Regions from separate parts of the Sphingomonas sp. BK036 genome, predicted to be linked through region 3. Evidence: predicted binding sites of a transcription regulator. Region 3 holds the regulator's gene; each other region holds the start of a gene.
The links. The regulator LexA, encoded in region 3, represses DNA repair genes until DNA is damaged. The targets are predictions, from matches to a motif close to GTTCCNCNCTTGTTCT.
Positions count from the first base shown of each region.

Region 1: recA (recombinase RecA) is a predicted target of LexA. The motif match lies at 5,495-5,510, and genes of this name have one in related genera.
Region 2: EV283_RS16300 (protein ImuA) is a predicted target of LexA. The motif match lies at 6,415-6,430, and genes of this name have one in related genera.

Region 1 is NZ_SGXR01000004.1:202,427-210,238, forward strand. Features, by position in the region: gene EV283_RS07975 (lytic transglycosylase domain-containing protein) at 1-200, opposite strand, end outside; gene EV283_RS07980 (uracil-DNA glycosylase) at 197-967, opposite strand; gene EV283_RS07985 (electron transfer flavoprotein-ubiquinone oxidoreductase) at 1,107-2,768, shown strand; gene EV283_RS07990 (tetratricopeptide repeat protein) at 2,809-4,194, shown strand; gene EV283_RS07995 (4-(cytidine 5'-diphospho)-2-C-methyl-D-erythritol kinase) at 4,489-5,364, shown strand; gene recA (recombinase RecA) at 5,586-6,659, shown strand; gene EV283_RS08005 (class I SAM-dependent methyltransferase) at 7,251-7,812, shown strand, end outside.
Region 2 is NZ_SGXR01000007.1:95,201-103,012, forward strand. Features, by position in the region: gene EV283_RS16285 (hypothetical protein) at 383-670, opposite strand; gene EV283_RS16290 (error-prone DNA polymerase) at 670-3,933, opposite strand; gene EV283_RS16295 (DNA polymerase Y family protein) at 3,930-5,471, opposite strand; gene EV283_RS16300 (protein ImuA) at 5,635-6,396, opposite strand; gene EV283_RS16305 (hypothetical protein) at 6,591-7,037, shown strand; partial or broken gene EV283_RS16310 (IS5 family transposase) at 7,278-7,812, shown strand, end outside.
Region 3 is NZ_SGXR01000004.1:625,900-633,711, forward strand. Features, by position in the region: gene gltX (glutamate--tRNA ligase) at 1-1,322, opposite strand, end outside; gene EV283_RS10040 (ComEC/Rec2 family competence protein) at 1,465-3,606, shown strand; gene lexA (transcriptional repressor LexA) at 3,597-4,280, opposite strand; gene EV283_RS10050 (molybdopterin molybdotransferase MoeA) at 4,349-5,530, opposite strand; gene EV283_RS10055 (energy transducer TonB) at 5,950-6,684, shown strand; gene moaC (cyclic pyranopterin monophosphate synthase MoaC) at 6,761-7,228, opposite strand; gene trpC (indole-3-glycerol phosphate synthase TrpC) at 7,225-7,812, opposite strand, start outside.

The sequences.
Region 1 (7,812 bases), 420 kb from region 3:
ACGGTCTTGTACGCCTCGCGCTGTCCGGCATCGAGCTGGTCCGGAATCTGTTCCAGCGTCGGCGCGCCGACCAGCTGCGGCGAGCCGAGTCGGGAATCGCCCGAGGGCTCGCCTGCCAGCGTCGTAGCGAAGGCCGGGAGGGGAAGGGCGCTCAGCCCCAGCACGAGCGCTGCCCGCGAGATAGACCGGGTCCGGATCATCGTACGCCCTTTTGCGATATCTGTTCGCCCATCAGCATCTGCAAATCCTTCCAGGCCTCAGCCTTGGCCGCGGGCTTCTCGATCAGAAACCGCGGATGATAGCTCGCGACCACCGTCGTGATATCCGACGCGTCACCAGTCCCCGTTTGTGCGGTCTTATGGTTAAACCGGTGTAAACGCCCGCGCGCCGCCTGTAATTCCGTCCCGAGGATCGCACGGCTCGCCGCATTGCCGAGCAGCAGTAACTGCCGCGGTGCGACCAAGCCGATGTGATGTTTGGCGATTTCGGCGAGCCGATCCTCGACCTCACTCTGGATCCGCCCCGCCGTCGGCCGCTTCGCACACACCGCCGCAACGTGCACGGCGTCGCGCGCAAGGCCGATCGCCGCGAGCATCCGGTCGAGCAATCGACCCGAGCCGCCGCTCAGCAACGCACCGGCATCGCCGTCATCCCGGTCGGGACAATCGACAAGCACCATGACCGTAGCGTCAGCCGGCCCACTCGCGGCCAGCGAAATGCCGCTCCAGCTCGCCTCGGGAACCTCTGCCCCGCCCCGCCAGTTGAGGAAGTCAGCCAGCACAAGCGGCATTGCGGATGGTAATACGGCCGGCGCAACAGGTGCCGCGGGTGCGACGACAAGCGGCTCCGGCGCCGCGAACCAGTCGCGGGGGACATCGTCGACCAACGTGTCGACGCCAGCCTCGTGCCACCATTCGAGCGCGCTCGCCGCGGCATTTCGCCAGTCGATGGTTTGGTCCGCCCCCACAGGGTAACCTATGCTGCACGGTTGACGTGGCGGTCAACTCGCGCAATCGCCATATTGGACAAGACGGTGCCAGCCCGAGCCCGAACGAGGGGGCGGTCCGTAAAGCTGGGCAAAGAGGGGATATCCCCGGGAGACGATGATGACGACACGTGAATCGATGCCCTATGATGTGGTGATCGTCGGCGCAGGCCCGGCCGGTCTTTCGGCAGCGATCCGTCTCAAACAAATGGCGGCGGAGAAGGACGCTGAGATCAGTGTCTGTGTGCTCGAAAAGGGCTCGGAGGTCGGCGCGCACATCCTGTCGGGCGCGGTCATCGACCCCAAAAGCCTCGACGAATTGCTGCCCAACTGGCGCGAGGATGGCTGCCCGCTCGCCGAGGTGCCGGTGACCGAGAACCATCACTGGATCCTCAGCAAGACGAAGAAGAGCGAAATGCCGCACTTCGTTACGCCGTCGTTCATGCACAACAAGGGCACCTATACCGGCAGCCTCGGCAATCTGTGCCGCTGGCTTGCGGGCAAGGCGGAGGAACTCGGCGTTGAGATCTTCCCCGGCTTTGCCGCCGCCGAAATCCTGTTCAACGACGATGGCTCGGTCAAGGGCGTCGCGACCGGCGACATGGGCGTCGCGCGCGACGGTACGCACAAGGGCGATTATACCCCCGGCCTCGAACTCCACGCCAAATACACTTTCTTCTCCGAAGGCTGCCGCGGTCACCTGACCAAGCAGTTGATCGGCAAGTTCGATCTCGCCAAGGACAGCGATCCGCAGGTGTATGGCCTCGGTATCAAGGAGCTGTGGGACATCGATCCCGCGCTCCATTCGCCCGGCCGCGTCATCCACACGCAGGGCTGGCCGCTGACCGAGACAGACGGCTCGAACGGCGGCGGCTGGATCTATCACCAGGCGAACGGGCAGGTGTCGATCGGGTTCGTGACGTGGCTCAACTACACCAACCCGCATCTTTCGCCGTTCCACGAGATGCAGCGCTGGAAGACGCATCCCGAGATCGCCGCGCTGCTCAAGGGCGCCAAGCGCGTGAGCTACGGCGCGCGCGCGATCAGCGACGGCGGGCTGCAGTCGATCCCCAAGCTCGTGATGCCCGGCGCCGCGCTGATCGGCGACAGCGCGGGCTTCCTCAACGTGCCGCGGATCAAGGGCACGCACACCGCGATGAAGTCGGGCATGATGGCCGCCGAGGCCGCGGTCGAGGCGATCGTCTCGCAGCGCGGCCATGACGAACTCGCCGCCTATCCCGAAGCGTTCGAGACGTCGTGGGTCAAGAAGGAGCTGTCGGTCGTCCGCAACGTCGTGCCGCTGGTCAAGAAGTTCGGCGACCTGGTCGGGTCGGGGCTTGCCGGCGTGACGATGTGGCTCGAGCATCTCGGGATCAAGGTGCCCTTCACGATGCACCATCATCCCGATCACGAAAGCCTGTGGCGCAAGGATCTGGTCAAGCCGATCGACTATCCCAAGGCCGACGGCGTCCTCACCTTCGATCGCCTGTCGTCGGTGTTCATCTCGAACACCAACCACGAGGAGGACCAGCCGGTCCACCTGACGCTCAAGGATCCGGCGGTACCGATTACCTACAACCTGCCGATGTACGACGAACCCGCGCAACGCTATTGCCCGGCCGGCGTTTACGAGGTCGTCGGCGTCGAAGAGGGCGATCCGAAATTCGTCATCAACGCGCAGAACTGCGTCCACTGCAAGACCTGCGACATCAAGGACCCGACCCAGAACATCAACTGGGTCGTACCCGAGGGCGGCGGAGGCCCCAATTATCCCAACATGTAAGACCCTGCGTCTGCCTCTCCTCCTCCTGCTCGGTCTCGCCGTGGCGGCACCCGCCGCGGCCGAGACGGGGGATCTCTCCGCCTATCTGAAAGCGCGCGCTGCCGATGCCGCGGGCCGGCCCGATCTCGCCGCCGCCAGCTATGCCAGGGTGCTGGCGGCATCGCCCGACGATCCCGTCGTCGCGATCCGCGCGTACCGCGAGGCGCTCGAGGCAGGCGACATGCCGCTCGCCTCCCGCGCCGCCACCGTCCTCAACAGGGCGGGCGTAGCCCCTGCGGATGCCGCGCTCCTGCCTCTGGCAGACGCCGCGCGGGCGGGGGACGCCAAGGCCGCCAACGCCGCGATCGCGACGCTCGCCACCGGGCCGCTCGTCGTTCTCGCGCCCTCGCTCTACGCCTGGGTCGCGCATGCCGAGGGGCGCGATCCGGAACCGTCGCTCGCCACCGCCGCCAAGGACCCCGTCGCCAACCGCTTCGCCACCGAAGCACGCACGCTGATCGCCGCCGCACCGCGCCGCCAGCCGCTCGCGATCGGCGTCTCGCGGCTGCTCGCCCGGCTCGCTAGCGATCTTGCGGCGGGCGAGCCCTCGCCCCTGTCGATCGCGCTGACGCAGGCGGCGTTGCGCGCGGCCCCCCGCTACGACAGCGCGAGAATCCTGCTCGCCGACGCGCTCGCCCGTAACAGGATCGTCGATCGCGCGCTCGCCGTCCTCGACGAGGTCGATCCGAAGGGGCCGTCCGCCACCGCCGCCGCCGCCGAGCGGGTCGAGATCCTCGCCAATGCCGACCGCGACGGCGAGGCGCTGGCCGCTGCGAAGAACCGGGTCGACCAGGCGGACGCCGAACCCGCCGACTGGCAACGCTATGCCGACCTGCTGCTGACCACCGGCAACCCTGCCGAAGCCGCGACCTGGTATCGCCGTATCATCTCGGCCGACGGGGCGAATGGCGGCAGCTGGGGCTCATGGCTGCAATATGGCGGTGCGCTCGACCAGGCGGGGCGCTGGCCCGAGGCGCGCGACGCTCTCGAAAAGGCGGTCGCGCGGGGTCCCGCACAACCGCTTGCGCTCAATTATCTCGGCTTCGCGCAGGTCGAGCATGGCGACGACATCCCAGCCTCCATCCGGCTGCTGGAGCGCGCCAGCCGGCTCGATCCGGCCAACGCGTCGATCATCGATTCGCTGGGCTGGGCCTATCATCTTTCCGGAGACACCACGCGCGCGCTCCCGCTTCTCGAACGCGCGGGGCAGGGCGATCCCGCCAATGCCGAGATCAGCGATCACCTCGGCGATGCCTATTGGACGATCGGTCGCCAATATGAGGCGCGCTACGCCTGGCGCGCCGCGCTGCTGACTGCCGAACCGAGCGACACCGCCCGCCTGACCGCCAAGATCGCCAACGGCCTCCCGCCAAAAGCTCGTCGCTGATTCGTTTTCCCACGGGGGGGAGCGGGCTCACACGGCTTCTGTGGGGAGGGCGATGCAGACGGCGGCAATGAGCGTAACGCAGCGCGCACCTGGCCCGCACAGGGCGAAGCGTGCGCAACGCCCCCTCCGTCATCCTGACGAAAGTCAGGATCCAGAGTAACGACCGATCCCCTGCCTGGCTCTGGATCCTGACTTTCGTCAGGATGACGGATGTTGGAGGCTACGTCGCAGACCGTTGCCAGCCTATCTCCGTCCGCTAAGCCGGAGCCCAACCCGTCAAACTCGAGACCCACGATGCCCGCCACGACCGAACCCGCCCCGGCAAAGATCAACCTGGCGCTCCACGTCCGCCGCCGCCGCCCCGACGGCTATCACGACCTCGAAACGCTGTTCGCCTTCGCCACCGACGGCGACATCGTTACGGTCGAAGCGGCCGACGCCAACAGCTTCACCATCACCGGCCCCTTCGCAGATGCACTGCTCCCCGCCCCAGAACACACCACCAGCCCGGACTCCGCCGGGGTGGCGGCATGGAGTGGCAACCTCGTCACCGCCGCCGCCGACGCCTTCACCGCCGCATTCGCCCCGAACGCCCGTCACGCGATAACCCTCGAAAAGCATCTCCCGATCGCCTCGGGCATCGGCGGAGGCTCGGCTGATGCCGCCGCCACGCTGCGCGCGCTCGCCCGCCTTCACGGTATCGCCGCGACCGAGCCCCGCCTCAACGCGATCGCCGCCCAACTCGGCGCGGACGTCCCCGCGTGCCTTGCCAACCGCACCACGCTTGGCACCGGCAAGGGCGACACGCTCACAAACCTCGAAGGCCTGTCCGGCACGCCGCTCCTCCTCGTAAACCCCGGCGTCGCGGTCGCCACCGCCGCCGTCTTCAAGACCTGGGACGGCCAGGATCGCGGCCCCATCCCCGAAGGCGACCTTCTCACGCGCGCAACCGCCGGTCGCAACGATCTGGAGCCCCCCGCCCTGGCATTGGCCCCCGTCATCGCCGAGGTCCGCACGCTGCTCGACGCGGCGCACGACGTGCTGCTATCCAGAATGTGCGGTTCCGGCGCCACCTGCTTCGCCCTCTTCGGGACCGCCGAAGCCCGAGATGTCGCCGCCGCCGCCGCGCACGCCCGCGGCTGGTGGACGCTCGCAACGACACTCGCCTGAACGACTGTCCGTCATCCTGACGAAAGTCACGACCCGGAACCAGAAACGAATGCGCCGGCCCTACCAAGCGCGCGCCTGAACGACCCGACCCATTCTCGACCAGACTCTGCCTTTTTCGCCCAAACTCGATGTTCCGCACTTGTTCCATGAGAACAAAGGGAATACATGGCGTTTGACGCGTTGAATGGCACGCGCGCTTGCTTTAGCGATGGAGCTTATCAATGGCCGCTAATCTGAAAGTGATCGACACCGGCATGGCAACCGCAACCAACGACCGGCAAAAGGCGCTGGACGCCGCGCTCGCGCAGATCGACCGCGCGTTCGGCAAGGGCTCGGCGATGCGCCTGGGCTCCAAGGAAACGATGCAGGTCGAGGTCATCTCGACCGGCTCGCTCGGGCTCGACATCGCGCTCGGCGTCGGCGGCCTGCCGCGCGGCCGCGTGATCGAGATTTACGGCCCGGAGAGCTCGGGAAAGACCACGCTCGCGCTCCACGTGATCGCCGAAGCGCAGAAGGGCGGCGGCACCGCGGCGTTCGTCGATGCCGAGCATGCGCTCGACCCGGTCTACGCCAGAAAGCTTGGCGTCAACATCGACGAGCTGATCGTGTCGCAGCCCGACACCGGCGAGCAGGCGCTCGAGATCGTCGACACGCTGGTCCGCTCGAACGCGATCGACGTGCTCGTGGTCGACTCGGTCGCGGCGCTCGTGCCGCGCGCGGAAATCGAGGGCGAGATGGGCGACAGCCATGTCGGCCTCCAGGCGCGCCTGATGTCGCAGTCGCTGCGCAAGCTCACCGGCTCGATCAGCCGCTCGCGCTGCATGGTCATCTTCATCAACCAGCTCCGCATGAAGATCGGCGTGATGTACGGCAATCCGGAGACGACGACGGGCGGCAACGCGCTGAAGTTCTACGCCTCGGTCCGTCTCGACATCCGCCGCATCGGCGCGGTCAAGGCCGGCGAAGAGGTGACGGGCAACCAGACGCGCGTGAAGGTCGTCAAGAACAAGGTCGCGCCGCCGTTCAAGCAGGTCGAGTTCGACATCATGTACGGGCAGGGCGTCTCGAAGCTCGGCGAGATCCTCGATCTCGGCGTGAAGGCTGGGCTCGTCGAGAAGTCGGGTGCCTGGTTCAGCTACGACAGCGTCCGTCTCGGCCAGGGTCGCGAGAATTCGAAGACCTTCCTCAAGGACAACCCCGAAACCGCCGATCGCCTCGAAAAGCAGATCCGCGCGCGCACCGACAAGGTCGCCGAGGAAATGATGGTAGGCCCCGGCGCCGAAGACGACGCATAACCCGAACGCTCCCCCGTCAAGCTAGAGCCGGACTGCTTGACCCTCTCCCCTCGGGGAGAGGGAGGGGCCCATTGCCCTTGCAATGGGAGGGTGAGGGCACGCGAGGAAACGCGTCGCCCCCAAGCCCACACCACCCCGGCGACCGCCGCGGCCAGTTGGGAAGGCCGCTCATGTCGATTGCCACGACGACGCAAGCCCGCACCACCCCGGCGAAGGCCGGGGCCCAGTTGGGAAGGGCTCACAAACCGAGCGCCCGGACAACCCAAAGCCATACCATCCCGGCGAACGCCGGAGCCAGTTGGGAAGGCCGCTCATGTCGAGTGCCACGACAACCCAAACCCACGCCACCCCGGCGAAGGCCGGGGCACAATTGGGATGTCTTCTCAATTCAGGTGCTACGACGCGCCCGCCCCAATGGTCTCCCGCGAAGGCGGCAGCCCAGGCTGGATCCCCGCCTTCGCGGGGAATACGGATACGCAATCTACCGCCGCCGCGAAAAATCCCTCGATGCAGACCCCGCGCGAGCGTCTATACTTCCTATACTTCACTCCCCCGAACGCCCCCGAACCCCAAGCATGAAGCGCCCCGCTGATGACCACAGGCTTTGACTGGACCGGCAGGATTGGCGACGTCTGGGCCGAGGAATGGCGCCGCACCGACCGCAGCTTCGCGAACCTCACGCCGCACCTGAACGCCGCGATCCTCGCCGCCGCGTCTCCGCAAACCGCCAAGGTCATCGACATCGGCTGCGGCGCGGGCGCGACCACGCTGACCACCGCGCAGGCGCTCCCGAACGCGAACGTCACTGGTATCGATCTCTCCCCCACGCTGATCGAGACCGCCCGGCAGCGCGCGGCGGACCACGCCAACGCGCAGTTCGAATGCGCCGACATCACCGCCGCCGCCGCGCAGCACGCCCCGGTCGATCTTTACGTCTCGCGCCACGGCGTCATGTTCTTCACCGACCCCGTTGCCGCCTTCGCCACGCTTGCCGCCGCCGCCGCGCGGAACGCGACGGTCGTCTTCTCCTGTTTCGCCGAACGCGCCGCCAATCGCTGGGCCACCGAAACCATCGCCGCCACCGGCGGCGACGCGGACGCACCAGCGACGACCGCACCCGGCCCGTTCGCGTTCGCCGACCCCGGCCATGTCG
Region 2 (7,812 bases), on a different contig from region 3:
TCCTGTAGCCGCCAAGGCAGTCAGCCATTCGTGAGTAAGGAGCGCGCGCTTCGTCATAGGTTGCTGCCGGATGATCGCATCCTGACGTCAATGGCGTTCGCGCTCTTCCTCCAGTTGTGGTCGCTAGTCCGTGCCGATAACCCATTCCGTTGGGCATGCGCCAGGCAGAACCATTCCCCAAAGCGATCAAAACGAGATCTGCAACCGCGCCACCAAGAGATAGCACTTCCATATCGCGAGCCTCTACCTGTTCACCACCACCGTCTACTGGAATACCCTGTGTCCGATCATGTCTTCGAAGCCCGACGTGGTGCATGCCTGGATACGCCCGACCATCTTCTTGACCATGCTGCACCGCTTGGATGGGCCCCTATCCTCATAGTTACGGATCGGACACTTCTTCGTAACAGCCAGCGCGCCGCAACTGGCGAACAATCCCGTTGAACGCCGCGGTCACGCCCTGTGCTCTGCCGATTTCGTTCTCCTGCCCGGCCGCGTCCCAGTAGAGCTCAAGTGGCCAGCGTTCCGGGCAGTGCGGGAGCAGGCAGCGCAGCGCCAATCGGATCTCGACGACATCGACGCGGGCGGCCGAGCAGCGCGCCACACCGCCGCGCAAGATATGCACCGATAGCGCGATGACAACGCGTTGATGACGGACGAGCTTGGACATCAATGGAAGTCGTGAGATTTGAATTTCACGACAGCTTCTGGGTCCATGCCGTCCGCATGGGGCGGCCAGTAAGAGTTGCGCGGGTTCGGGCTCCAGCCCTTGTCACCGCGGTCGGGGGAGCCGGTATGCTTCGCACCATCGCCGCGGCCGGTCCGGTGCGGGAACGACATCTCGCCGACCCGGTGTAGCAGGTCGCCATGGTCTATGATCCGGTCGCAGATGACGTGGATGACCTCGCCTTCCTTCTGCACCCTGCCCTTCATGCCAATCATCGACGCGGACATGACGGTGCGACGTTGGCGCTCGAACCGATCAGGCCACAAGATGCCGTTGGCGATGCCGGTCTCGTCTTCGATCGTGAGGAACAGCACGCCCTTGGCAGACCCGGGCTTCTGGCGAACGAGGATGATGCCGGCGACCTCGACATGTCGCCCATCGCGGATCGTCGCTAGGTCCGCGCATCTGGTCACGCCACGCCTGGCCAGTTCATCACGCACGAAAGTCAGCGGATGCGCGCGCAGAGAGAGTTGCAGCGCGCGGTAGTCCTCGATCACCTCGCGACCATCGGTCAGTGGGCGCAGTTCGACATCAGGCTCGATCCCTTCCGCACTGACGGCCTGGTCGGCGCGATCGGCCGCGGCGAACAGCGGCAACGGCGCTTCACCGAGCCCCCTCACCTTCCACAAGCCCTGGCGACGATCGGCGCCAAAGCTATGAAAGGCATCACCGTCCGCGAGCTTCTCGATCGCCGCGCGCTGGACACCCGATCGCCGCCATACGTCCTCTACGCTCTCGAACACGGTCAACTCGCGCGCGCCAACGATCTTGGCGCCGTCCGCGTTAGACAGGCCGCGGATCTGCCTGAGCCCCAACCGTACGGCGAGGTAGCGCCCGCTATACGGCTCCAGCGTGCAGTCCCAGCGGCTCGCATTGACGCAAGGGGGGCGAACCACGACGCCGTGCTCGCGCGCGTCGCGGACGATTTGCGCGGGCGCATAGAAGCCCATCGGCTGCGCATTCATCAGGCTCGCGCAGAACACATCGGGATGATGATGCTTCATCCATGACGAAGCGTAGGAGATCTTGGCGAACGACGCCGCGTGGCTTTCGGGGAAGCCGTAGGAGCCGAAGCCCTCGAGCTGGCGGAAGGTGCGCTCGGCAAACTCACGGGGGTAGCCGCGCTCAACCATGCCTCCGATAAGCTTTTCGCTGAAGTGCGACACGCCACCCGTAAACTTGAACGTCGCCATGGCGCGGCGCAGCTGATCCGCTTCGGCTGGCGTGAAACCGGCACCGACGATCGCGACCTTCATGGCCTGTTCCTGGAACAGCGGCACGCCGAGCGTCTTTTCCAGTACCGCGCGTAACTCAGGTCGTGGGTATTCCGGCTTCTCCAGCCCTTCGCGCCGGCGCAGATACGGATGGACCATGTCGCCCTGGATCGGCCCCGGCCGTACGATCGCGACCTGAATGACGAGATCATAGAAGCGCCGCGGCTTCATCCGCGGCAGCATCGACATCTGCGCGCGGCTTTCGATCTGGAAGGTGCCGAGCGTGTCGGCCTTCGAGATCATGGCGTACACGTCGGGATCGTCGTCCTGCAGGTCGGCCAAACCGACGCGCAGCCCCTTGTCCGCCTCGAGCATGTTGAAAGCGCGGTTCATGCAGCCGAGCATGCCGAGACCCAGCACGTCGACCTTCATGAACTTCAGCGCATCGATGTCGTCCTTGTCCCATTCGATGATCTGGCGGTCGTCCATCGCCGCGGGTTCGATCGGGACGAGATCGTCGAGACGGTCATGGGTGAGGACGAAGCCGCCCGGGTGCTGTGACATGTGGCGCGGCACGCCGATCAGCTTGCGGGCAAGCTCGAGCGTCAGGCGCAGGCGACGATCGCCGATGTCGAGGTTCAACTCGTTGACCTGCTTTTCACCGACGCCCTCGGCCGACCAGCCCCACACCTGGCCGGCCAATGACGAGGTCAGATCCTCGGGCAGACCGAGCGCCTTGCCTACGTCGCGTACGGCACCGCGCGCCCGGTAGCGCGTGACCACTGCGGTCAACGCGGAATGGTTGCGGCCATAGGTCTCATAGATCCACTGGATGATCTCTTCGCGGCGCTCATGCTCGAAGTCGACGTCGATGTCGGGCGGCTCGCGGCGCTCGCCGCTGACGAAGCGCTCGAACAGCAGCTCGTGCTTGATCGGGTCGATCGAGGTGACGCCAAGCACGAAGCAGACGCAGGAATTGGCGGCCGAGCCGCGGCCCTGGCACAGGATACCCCGCCGGCGGGCTTCGCGAACGATCGCGTAGACGGTCAAGAAATATGGCGCATAGCCAAGCTCACCGATCAGCCGCATCTCGTGGGCGATCTGCTCGGTATAGGCAGCCGGCACCGTACCGTTGAACATCACGTCGACCGCGTCTTCCGCCAGCTTCTGCAGCGCCTCTTGCGCGGTCAGCCCGTCGATCAGCCGCTCGTGCGGGTATTGATAGGCCAGTTCGCCCAGATCGAAGGTGCACAGACGCGCAATATCGACGCTCGCACGCAGCGCGTCGGGATACGCTTTGAAGCGCCGGACCATCTCGTCGGGAGATTTGAGCGCACGATCGGCGTTGACCTCGCGCCGGTAGCCAAGCTCGTCGACGGTGCATTTCTCGCGCACGGCCGTCACAACGTCCTGCAGCAGCCGTGCTTCTGGCGCGTGGTAGAGGACATCACCCGTCACCACCGCGCGAACGCCCACGCCGCCCGCCTGCCGCGCCAGAGCGTCGATCCGCACAGCATCGTCCGGCCGGCGTCGCTGGAACAGCGCCATGTACCCGCGACGCCCATAGACCGTCTTCAGATCGGCGAGCGCCGAGAGATTATCCTCGTCCGCCTCGTGCGGCAGCAGGATGGCGATCATGCCCTCCGACCAGGGTTCGAGGTCATGCCAGTCGAGCAGGCATCCGCCCTTCCCCGCCCGCTTCTTGCCCACCGTCAGCAGCCGCGTCAGACGCGACCAGGCGGGGCGGTTGGTCGGGTACAGCAGCAACTGCCGCCCGCAGGAGAGGTTGAGGCGCGTGCCGGCGATCGAGCGAACGCCCGTCGCCTTCTGCGCTTCCCATGCACGCACCACCCCCGCGACGGTGCCGATATCGCTGACCCCAATCGAGGGATAGCCGAGCAGCGCCGCTGCCGCGAACAGTTCCTCAGGGCTCGACGCGCCGCGCAGCAGAGAGAAATGCGTGAGGACCTGGAGTTCGACATAGTCGGTCATGCGAACACGCCGTGCATCCACCAACTCAGATCGCCGGTGTCCTCGACGAACCCGTCGCCACGCCGGAACACCCAGTAGCGACCGCCTGTATCGTCCTCGACGCGGTAATAGTCGCGCACCGCCCACACTTCCGCGTCACGACGCCACCATTCACCGTGGATCCGCTCAGGGCCGTCGCCGGCCACGACCTTGTGCGGACGGCCACGCCATTCGAACCGTCGTGGTGGCTGATCGGGCATGAGCGCTATGACGCCCCATAGCGGTTCGGGCCTGGCCAACAGGCGCGTCGGTCGTCGCCATTTCGGCCAGCCCGCGGGCGCTACCACCGGGTCGGCGCGCATGACGGCGCGCTCGGGCACGTGACTTTCAACAGGGGCGATCCGGAACACGGCGTCAGCACCAATGCGGCCGGCCACGACGTCGACGAGACGGGCCGGATCGCGCACGAGGACCTCACCAACAAGAACCGCGCCGAGGTCGACCGCATCGAGTGGCTCGGTGTGCGGCGCCGCCAGATAGAATTGCTCGAGCCCCAAACCCGGATCAATCCGTTCGATCCGGAGCTTCATGAGCCGCAAAAGGTGCGAGACCTCGCGCGTCGGGCGTGATGTACCGACGGCCACAATCTGCTCGGTACCATCGACGCGTAAGCCACCAAGCCGTAACGATCGTACGCCAAGTCCCTCCTCGCGCAGCAGTTCGGCCATGTCGCTGAGCAAATCCTCCATGACCTGCGCGATCGCGTCTGCGGTAACGATCGGTTCGAGCAGCCGGCGCTCGACGGTCGGTATGACCTTGTCGGTCCGCGTCGTGATGGGCTCGGCGACCGCACCGAGGGCTTGATCGAGTCGCGTAATCGCCGCCAGCCCGAGCCGGCGTGCCAACGGCCCGCGCGCGACAGGCAGGAGATCGGCGACGCGCTCGAAACCGAACTTGCGGGCGGCGACAAGCGCAGTGCCGGCAAGGCGCAGCGCAGCGACCGGAAGAGCGCTAAGCGCGTCGACCGTCCGCCCTGCCGGGACGATCGTGATGTCGGCAGACCCGAACCGCGCAACGGCGTGGGCCGCGCCCGGTGTGTCCGCCACCGCCACGCGCGCCGTGAATCCGGCACGCTGGCAAAAGGCGCGCAGACGCCGACAGAACCGCTCTTCGCCGCCATGAAGATGCGCGCAGCCGGTCAGGTCGAGCCACAGCCCATCGGGCGGCGTGGCTGCTGCGATCGGCGACCAGCGGCGCACCGCACGCAGCGCGAGCTGGTCCAGCAACGCTGCATCCGCCTCGGTCTCGGACGGTCGGATGTCGAGATCGGACACCAGCGCGCGCGCATGGGTCGCGGCCATTCCGATTGTGATCCCCAACGCCGCAGCGCCATCGCAGGCGGCCACCACCTCTTCGCGCCGGCCCACCTTGCCGACCAGTGCGAGCGGTGCCCGGTGGAACGCAGCGACGGTCGTTGCGACCCTGTCGTGACTATCCGCTGGCGCAAGTCCGTGGAACGGATGGTTCGCCGCTTCCGAACGTCGGCCAAGTTCACGCATGGGCGGTTTGGCATGCGTAGGCAGCGCTGCGATCGAGCCTTCGACATCGTGCCTGGTCGGCATGTCGGCACGTGCCCACCGTGCACCCGGCCGCCACCCGCCGCCCCGCGGTACCGAACACGGACCGGGATCGTCGTCGACAGGAAGCTGAAGGGCTGGCCCCTCAGGCGGCCGCGTAGCGTGCCGGTCCAGCCGTCTCAGCCGCTCGATGGCCAAGTGCGGCAGGAACAGCGAGACAACCCGTCTCATCGCAGCCCTCCAAAATCATCGAAAATGCTTCGCCGCCACGCTGCCGTGCGACCTCGACCCACCACCGTGACCGTCCAACGCCTGCAACACCCAGGCGCTCGGATGACGCACTGGCGATGCGCCAGCGTGTCCAGGCAGCGGACGGTTCGGTGAGCGGATCCTGGTCGCGGGTGCGTCGGCGCCGCAGGATAAGAATGGGGATGTCGACGTCGGCCGCTACCAGTTGCAGGCGCCGGGTCACTACCATCGACATCCGGCTTACCTCGGCGATCACTGTCGACGGCGTTCCGTCGCGCACCGCATCCTCGACGACAGCGAGCAGGGCCGCATCGTCACGGGGTTGTGCGTGGATCAGGTCGGCTGACGATAGCCCGGCCTGTTCAAGGCCAGGTGCGTAAAGATCGTTGCGACAGCTCACCCACAGCACCGGTCCGCGTGTATGGGCAGCCTCTCGTGCGGCGATACCTGCCAGGAACAGCGTCGCCGCAGCATCGTCGACCATTGAACAGCTTTGTGCGGCCACCTCATGCAGCGCGCCTGCGCGCAGCCCCCCGCTCGCGAGACGATCGTCAAGCGCAGGGATACCGAATGGCATGATGCGGTGATCCACCGCCGGCGTAGCGATAGTCCGCAGGTCGGCGATGGTGGTCGGCAGGGACTCGAGGGCGGTGTTCATGACGGCTAGACTCTATACGTTCTCTTTATGTTCCATCACGGGATAGGGTTGGTCAACTAGGTTTATGTCCCGCAGTTCAGACTCTTTGGTCTTGACCACGGCTCACCGCGGTACGGAACGGTTGCGAAACGGAACGGAAACAGATCGGAACGAATTTGCTTTCGTTCTCGCTGCACCTGACTCATAGAACCGTCATGCCGATCCGCCCCGAGAACCGCTGGCTCTACCCGATCGACTGGCGGCAGCTGTCGCAGACTGTTCGGTTCGATCGTGCGGGTGCTCGATGCGAGGGATGCAGCAGGCCACATCTGCGCCGTGTCGTCCATCTCGGCGACGGACGCTGGTGGGATGCCGATGTCCGGTGCTGGCGGTCGGACCGCGGCAAGCGTGTTTCCATGAAAGCAGGGTTCGTGCTGGCGTCGATCCGGGTGACCTATGTAGTTCTGGCGTGTGCGCATCTCGATCATGATCCCGGCAACAGCGCGTCTTCGAACCTTAAAGCCCTATGTCAGCGTTGCCACATGATCCACGATGCAGCCGAGCATCGCTGGCAGCGCTGGTGGAATGTCTTTCGGCTCCTTGCGGTCCGTGATCTCTACGAAGATCCTCGTGTCACGCGAGAACGCATCGCCAGCCGTTAGAAATCAATGTTTCGAGTGCGCATCGCTTCGGCTGCGAGGTCCGCGATCGGCCCCCGCCCAGATGTAGCCTCATAGACTTTGCCTTACATCGTGACCGGCAGGCTTACTTGGCCTCAGCTGCACAGCTGCGACGCTGGCGGAGTCCAGTACGGTCTTTGTGCCGTCGTTCGCCATGGCTAGGGCTAGGACCCATTGATGTAAGAGACGCGATCTGATTCAGGCTCCGTGAGGAAACCTGGGATGAGCGACCTGTACTGGCTGACGGACGAGCAGATGGCGCGCCTGCGGCCATACTTCCCCAAGAGCCATGGCAAGCCGCGAGTTGACGACCGATGGGTATTGAGAGGCATCGGTTTCGTGAACCGCAATAGGCTGCGCTGGCGTGATACGCCTATCGTTTACGATCCGCACAAGACGCTCAAGAATCGCTGGAAACGGTAGGGTGAAATGGGTGTGTTCCTCCGTGTAATGGAGGGGCTGCCTGCTGCTGATGCCGATCCTAAGACCGTCATGATCGCGCGACGTATCTCAAAGCGCACAGCACGGCATCGAGCCTGCGAGCTAAAAAAGGGGATCTCGGGCGCCCGATTGGTCGCATTAAAGGCGGTACGAACACGAAGATTTACGCTGTGACCGATGCAAACGGCCGCCCACTAAGCTTCTTCATGACCGCTGGACAGTTCAGCGACTACATCGGTGCGGCCGCGCTGCTGGACGATCTGTCCAAGGCACAGTGGCCGCTCAGCGACCGCGGCTACGATGCCGACTGGTTCAG
Region 3 (7,812 bases):
TCGAAGATCCCCGGCGACGTCTTGCGTCCCGTCAACGCGGCGCGAAGCGGCTGTGCGACCTGGCCGAGCTTTACGCCCCGGGCTTCGGCCACGCGCCGTACCGCGCCTTCGAGCGCCTCCGTATCCCACTTGTCGAGCGCGTCAAGTTCGGCATGGGCATTGACCAAAATTGCGCTCGCTTCGCCCTGTAAAAGGCTCGCCGCAGCGTCATCCATCGCCAATGGGCGCTGACTGAACAGAAAATTCGAACCCTCGGCCAGCTCGTTCAGGTTCGCTGCACGCGGCTTCAGGACCGGCATTGCGCGAGTCAGAAGATCGAGTCCGCCGGTCGGGAGGTCGTGGCCGAGACGTGCGGCAGCTAGTTCCGCCAGCCGTGCATCGTCGGCTTCGCGAATGTAATGACCGTTGAGGTTTTCGAGCTTCTTGAGATCGAAGCGCGAGGGCGACTTGCCGACGCCCGACAGGTCGAACCATTCGACGGCCTGCTTGCGGCTGATGATCTCGTCATCGCCGTGGCCCCAGCCGAGCCGGAGCAGATAGTTGTCGAACGCCTCGGGCAGGATTCCCATCTCGTCGCGATACGCTTCGATACCGACCGCGCCGTGGCGCTTCGACAGCTTGGCGCCGTCGGGGCCGTGGATCAGCGGAATGTGCGCGTAGATCGGCTCGGGCCAGCCCATTGCGCGATAGATCGGCAACTGGCGGAACGCGTTGTTGAGGTGATCGTCGCCGCGGATGACGTGCGTGACGCCCATGTCGTGATCGTCGACGACGACCGCGAGCATATAGGTCGGGGTGCCGTCCGAGCGGAGCAGGACGAGATCGTCGATCTCTTCGTTGCGGACTGTGACGGACCCCTGGACGCGGTCCTCGATCGTGACCGAGCCTTCCTGCGGCGCGCGGAGGCGGACGACGTGGGGAAGGTCGGGCGCTTCGCTTGCCGGGCGATCGCGCCACGGGCTGCGGATGCGCAGCGGCTTCTTCGCTGCCTGCGCCTCGGCGCGCATCGCGGCGATCTCGTCGTTGGTCATGTAGCAGCGATAGGCATGGCCGTTCGCGACCATCTCGTGCGCGACCTGCGCGTGGCGCTCGGCGCCGGCAAACTGCATCACCGCGTCGCCGTCCCAGTCGAGCCCGAGCCAGCGCATCCCGTCGAGAATCGCGTCGATCGCCGGCTGGGTCGAGCGGACCCGGTCGGTATCCTCGATCCGGAGCAGGAATTTGCCGCCATTCGCCTTGGCGAACAGCCAATTGAACAGCGCGGTGCGCGCGCCGCCAAGATGCAGGAACCCCGTCGGCGACGGAGCGAAACGGGTAACCACGGGTGCGGCCGAATTGGCGGTCCCCGTATCAGATATTGCGCCCAACCGCGGGTGCTCCCAGACTGTAGAAACGATGGCCGGATCAGCCGTCGCCGGCCCTAGCATGCGTCCTTGGCGGCGACAAATAGGCGTGCCGCCCTGGATGGCGGGAACGGGCCGCGCCATCGAGTGCTGGCTGGAGGCGGAGCGCGACCAACTCGTATTGTGGCTGCCGGTGATGCTGGGCGGCGGCATCGCGCTCTGGTTCGCGCTGCCCGATGCGGCGGCATGGCGCTCGGCAATCCTGGGGATGCTCGCGATCGGGCTCGCTTGTATTGCGACCGGGCGCGGTAGTCGCGCGGCGCGGGTTGTTGCCCTCGGCATGGCGGCGGGGGCGCTGGGGCTGGGGCTGATCTGGTTTCGCGCAGAAACGGTTGCGGCGCCCGTACTTGGTGGCCCTACGATCGCCAGCTTTTCCGCCAAGGTCGAGGTGATCGAACCCTTGGTGGCGCGCAAGCTCGTGCGGCTGACGCTGTTGCCGGTCGGGGAGGGGGCGGACAGCGCGGGGCAAGCCGTCGTCTTGCCGCACCGGATCCGCGTCAATCTGGCGGAGCGGGATGCGCCGGGCGGGCTTGGGACGGGCGCGATCGTCCGGCTGCGCGCGCGGCTCATGCCGCCGCCCCTGCCGGCGGTGCCCGGCGCCTATGATTTCGCGCGCGTCGCGTGGTTCAGCGGGATCGGCGCGACGGGGCGGGGGTTTGCCCCGGTCGTCGTGACGGTAGCGAGCGGATCGGGCGCGGGTATCCGAGTCGCGCTTTCGCGGCATATCGTCAGCCGGCTGGAGGGTAGCGCCGGCGGTATCGCCGCAGCGCTCGCGACGGGTGACGTCGGCGCGATCAGCGAGGACGATTCGGAGGCGATGCGGCGGGCGGGGCTGGCGCATCTGCTGTCGGTCAGCGGGTTGCACATCACCGCGGCGGTGGCGGCGACGATGCTGATCGTGATGCGGCTGTTCGCGCTCAGTCCGTGGCTGGCGCTGCATGCTCGGTTGCCGGTGATCGCGGCGCTGGCGGGGGCGGCGGCGGCGATCGGCTATACCTTGCTGACCGGAAGTCAGGTGCCGACGATCCGCTCGTGCGTCGCCGCGCTGCTGGTGTTGGTGGCGTTGGCGATGGGGCGGGAGGCGATGACGTTGCGGCTCGTGGCGACGGGCGCGATGTGCGTCATGCTCGTGCTGCCCGAATCCGCGGCTGGGCCGAGTTTCCAGCTTTCGTTTGCTGCGATCACGGCGATCATGGCGTTTCACGAACATCCGGCGATCCGGACCTTTTTCGGCGCGCATGACGAGGGGCGCGTCCGGAAGCTGGGGCGCGGGGTGGCGTCGCTGCTGCTGACCGGGCTGTTGGTGGAGGTCGCGCTGATGCCGATCGCGGTCTTTCATTTTCACAAATCGGGTTTGTACGGTGCGTTCGCCAACATCGTGGCGATCCCGCTGACGACGTTCGTCGTCATGCCGCTCGAGGCGCTGGCGTTGCTGCTCGATGCCGGGGGGATGGGCGCACCGGTCTGGTGGATGGTGCAGACGTCGCTCGATGCGCTGTTGTGGCTTGCGCACCGCGTGGCCGATGCGCCGGGGTCGGTGCGGGCCTTGCCGGCGATGCCAGTTGCGACGTTTGCGTTGATGGTCGTTGGTGGGATCTGGATTGCGCTGTGGCGGACGCGGTGGCGGCGGCTAGGCGGCGTGCCGTTGGCGGTGGGGGCGATCTGGGCGCTGACGACACCGCCGCCGGACATTCTGGTGACGGGAGACGGGCGGCATGTCGCGGTGCGGACGGCGGCGGGACTGGCGATGCTGCGGGACCGGGCGGGGGACTATACGCGCGCCACGCTGGCGGAAAATGGCGGGGTCGACGGCGAACCGTTGTTCCTGGCCGACCAGCCCGACGCGCGGTGCAGCCGGGATCTTTGCGTGACCGATATCGCCGGGGGCGGGCGGACGTGGCGGGTTCTTGCGACGCGGAGTGCGTATATGGTGCCGATCGACCAGCTGCTCGCCGCGTGCCGGATCGCCGATATCGTCGTCAGCGAGCGGAACCTGCCGAGGCGCTGCACGCCGCGATGGTTGCGGCTCGACCGAAATATCCTGCGGCGGACCGGGGGGGTGGCGGTGACGTTGGGATCTGGCCGGGTGGAGACCATCCTGTCGCCGGGTGACCGTCATCCGTGGCGCGATCCGCCGACGCTAGGCGCCGGACCTGGGCAGGCCCGGCGCTTCACCCCGGTGGCGCGTCGGTTTCAGTCGTAGCGGCGGAGGATGCCCGACAGCTTGCCCTGGACGCGGACTTGCGCCGGCGCATAGCGCTGGGGGTCGTAGGCGCGGTTGGCCGGGTCGAGGCGGACCATGGCGCCTTCGCGGCGGAAGAACTTGAGCGTGGCTTCGCTGTCCTCGATCAACGCCACGACGATCTCGCCATCGCGGGCGATATCGGTGCGGCGGATGAGCGCATAGTCGCCGTCGAGGATACCTGCCTCGACCATCGAATCGCCCGACACCTCGAGCGCGTAATGCTCGCCGGTGCCCAGCAACGCGGCGGGGACGGCGAGCATCGTGCTGCCTTCGAACGCCTCGATCGGGACACCGGCGGCGATGCGACCGTGAAGCGGGATCTCGATGACGTCGTTGGCGGGCTGTGGCGTGGCGGCAGCAGGCGCCGCCTTCACGTTCGACGACTTCGCCGCGACCTTCTTCTCGGGCTTTTCCGGACGTTCCGGCATCCGCAGCACTTCGAGCGCGCGCGCGCGGTTCGGCAGGCGGCGGATGAAGTTGCGCTCCTCGAGCGCGCTGATCAGACGGTGGACGCCCGACTTGGATTTCAGGTCGAGCGCGTCCTTCATTTCCTCGAACGACGGTGACACACCGGTATCGTTGAGGCGATCGTTGATGAAGCAGACGAGTTCGTGCTGCTTGCGCGTGAGCATGGCGGTTCTCCGTCCGGAACAGACGAGGAACTTCTATGGAACATAAATGGTGACGTCAAGCGCCGCCATTACGCAATGACGAGGATTTCCGCCGATTCGCCTGTGTTTGCCACCGGTGCGCTGCCGGGACGTACTATCAGGCAGGTCGAGCGGGCAAGCGTCAGGAGCATCGAGCTGTCCTGCATCGTCGAGGCATAGGCCTTGCCGTCACGCAGTTCGGCGCGGAGATAATCGGTCCGCGCGTTGTTCGCGGGCAGGTCTTCGCCGAGCAGCGCATGCGTCGCCTGCGGTAGCGGATCGCTTGCGCCCGCCATGTGCGCGACGACGGGTTTGACGAACAGGATCGCGGTGACGAATGCGGAGACCGGATTGCCGGGAAGCCCGAGCACCATCATGTCGCAGATCCTGCCGGCCATCATCGGCTTGCCGGGGCGCAGCGCGATCCGCCAGAAATCAATCGTTCCGCCCGCCGCCTCGATCGCCGGGCGGACGAGGTCGTGGTCGCCGACCGAAGCGCCACCGGTGGTGACGAGCAGGTCGGCCTCGACGCTTGCGAAAGCGTCGCGCAGGACGTCGAGATTGTCGGGGAGGATGCCGAGGTCGATGACGTCGACCGGCATGTCGGCGAGCATCGCGGCGAGCATGATGCCGTTCGATTCGGGGAGCGCGACGCCATCGGTGGTCGAGCCCGGCGGGACGAGTTCGTCACCGGTGGCGGCAACCGCGACGCGGACTCGGCGGTTGACGGTGAGGCTGCCATGGCCGCCGGTCGCGGCGACGGCGATGCGCGCGGGGCTGAGACGCTGGCCGGCCGCGATCAGACGCGTCCCGGTCGAGAAGTCGAGCCCCTTGCGGCGGGTGTTGCGGCCCAGCGTCGGCGGACCTTCGCCGGCGAGGATCAGCGTGGCGCCGTCGCGCTCGGCTTCTTCCTGGACCATGACGGTGTCGGCGCCCTCGGGGATTGCGGCGCCGGTGAAGATGCGGGTGGCCTCACCTGCGCCGACCGCGCCGGTGAAGGGCCGGCCGGCGGCGCTTTCGCCGATGACCGACCAAGGGCCGGGGAGGTCGACGAAACGGATCGCGTAGCCGTCCATTGCCGACAGGTCGGCGGCGGGTTGGGTGCGGCGGGCGAGGATATCCTCGGCGGCCCAGCGGCCGGCGGCGTCGCGCAGGGGAACGGTCTCATGACCGACGCGGGGGGCCATGGCGAAGAGGCGGGTCTGAGCTTCGGCGACGGGGACTAGGGTCATGCGTAAGTCTCTGTTTTCGGGCGGTTCTGAAAAGTGAAGTATAGGAAGTATAGACGCTGGGAGGTGTTTGGCGGGTCGCCGTTTGGGGCGGTGTCGTAGGGGAAGCGCGGGGGTGGGGCGGTATGTTCCGTGCTGTGCCATCGGTTTGGTGTGTAGGACAGGTGTTGTTGGGGTGGGGGGGTGTTCCGGTCTATTCGAGGTCAGCTCCTGCTTCCTTGTTCTCCCGCGAAGGCGGGAGCCCAGTCTGGGTCCCCGCCTTCGCGGGGAAACAGGGTGGGGCGGAGGGCGCTCGTTAGTATTTGGGCCTTCCCAATTGGGCCCCGGCCTTCGCCGGGGTGGAGGTAGTGGGGGCGTTGGCCAGCTTGCGTTCATGCGGTGAGGGGCTTTTCTGGTGCGCAATGACGCACCAGATCAATAGGATGAGTGCAACGCAGCCACGGACGAGAGACAGGATCGGCGCAGCGATCGGGGCGGTCGTGTTGCCGGGGATGCTTGGCTATGCGCTCCTCAACGGGCTGGTCGTGCCGATGCCGGCGGCGGTCGGGGAGGCGTTGAAGGTGTTTGGGGTGGCGCCGCCACCGCCGCCGCCGCCGGTCGAAAAGGTCAAGCCGCGGCCGTCGCCGAGCCGCAAGCCAGAGGGGGCTGCATCGCCGCCCAATCTCAAGTCTAAGGCGACCGAACTCGTGGCGCCGCCGCCGGTCGTGCCGATCGTGGTGCCGCCGCCGGTGGTGGTGGCGGAGAAGGCCGGGCTGGGCGCGCAGGCGACGGCCGGGGCTTCGGACGTGCGTGGGCCGGGGACCGGGAGCGGGGGGATCGGCAATGGCACCGGGAGCGGTGGGTCTGGCGATGGCGACGGTGGAGGTGGCGAGGAGACGCCGCCGCAGTGGCGCAAGGGGCGGCTAAAGGACTCCGACTATCCGCGCGAGGCGGCGGAGACGGGGATCCGGGGGCGGGTGTCGGTGCGGTATGTGGTCGGGATCGATGGTCGCGTGACGCGGTGTCGGGTGACCGGGTCCAGCGGGAGCCGGGAACTCGATGACCTGACGTGTCGGCTGATCGAGCAGCGGTTTCGGTACGACCCTTCGCTCGATGCGGCGGGGCGGCCGGTGGAGTCGACGATCGTCGAGGATCACGAATGGGCTATGGGTGATTGAGGTCACTGCGCTTGGCGTGCCCTCACCCTCGACGCCTTTGGCGTCTTTCCCTCTCCCCTTTGGGGAGAGGGGGTTGTCAGGCGGTCCAGTTGCCGGATTTGCCGCCTGATTTGGCGCGGACGCGGATGTCGGAGAGGACCATCGTCTTGTCGATCGCTTTGGCCATGTCGTAGATCGTCAACAGCGTGACCGTCGCGGCGGTGAGCGCTTCCATTTCAACACCGGTCTTGCCTTCGGTCGAGGCGGTGGCGGTGGCGGTGACGCCGGTTGCGTCGACGGTCAGGTCGATCTCGACCTTGGTCAGCGGGAGCGGGTGACAGAGCGGGATCAGGTCGCTGGTGCGCTTGGCCGCCATGATCCCGGCGACGCGCGCGACCGCGAGGACGTCGCCCTTCTTGGCCGTGCCCGCGCCGATCGCGGCGGCGGCTTCGGCGGACATGGTGATCCGGCCCGAGGCGACGGCTTCGCGCGCGGTGACCGCCTTGCCGCCGACGTCGACCATCCGTGCCGCGCCGGCTTCGTCGATGTGCGTGAGGCCGGTCATCCTACCAGCGCCCGCGTCGCGGCCTCGACATCGTCCTGGCGCATGAGCGCTTCGCCGATCAGGAAGCAGCGGATGTCGTGCTCGGCCATCGCGTCGAGCTCTGCGCGCGTGGTGAGGCCGCTTTCGGCAACGAAGGTGCATTCCTTGGGCGCGCGGCTGACCAGCTCGTAGGTGCGGTTGAAGTCGACGGTGAAGTCGCGCAGGTCGCGATTGTTGACGCCGATCAGCCGCGACTCGAGCATGAGCGCGCGCTCCATTTCGTGCGCGTCATGGACCTCGACGAGGACGTCCATGCCGCATTCGAGCGCGGACGCCTCGATCTCCGCCATCTGCACGTCGTCGAGCGCGGCGACGATGATGAGGATGCAGTCGGCGCCGATCGCGCGCGCTTCCGTCGACTGCCATGGGTCGACCATGAAGTCCTTGCGCAGGACGGGGATGGAGACGGCGTCGCGCGCGGCGGTCAGGTAGGCGTCGGCGCCCTGGAACCATTTTTCGTCGGTCAGCACCGACAGGCACGCGGCACCGCCGGCTTCATAGGCGCGGGCGTGCGCGACCGGATCGAAGTCGGCGCGGATCAGGCC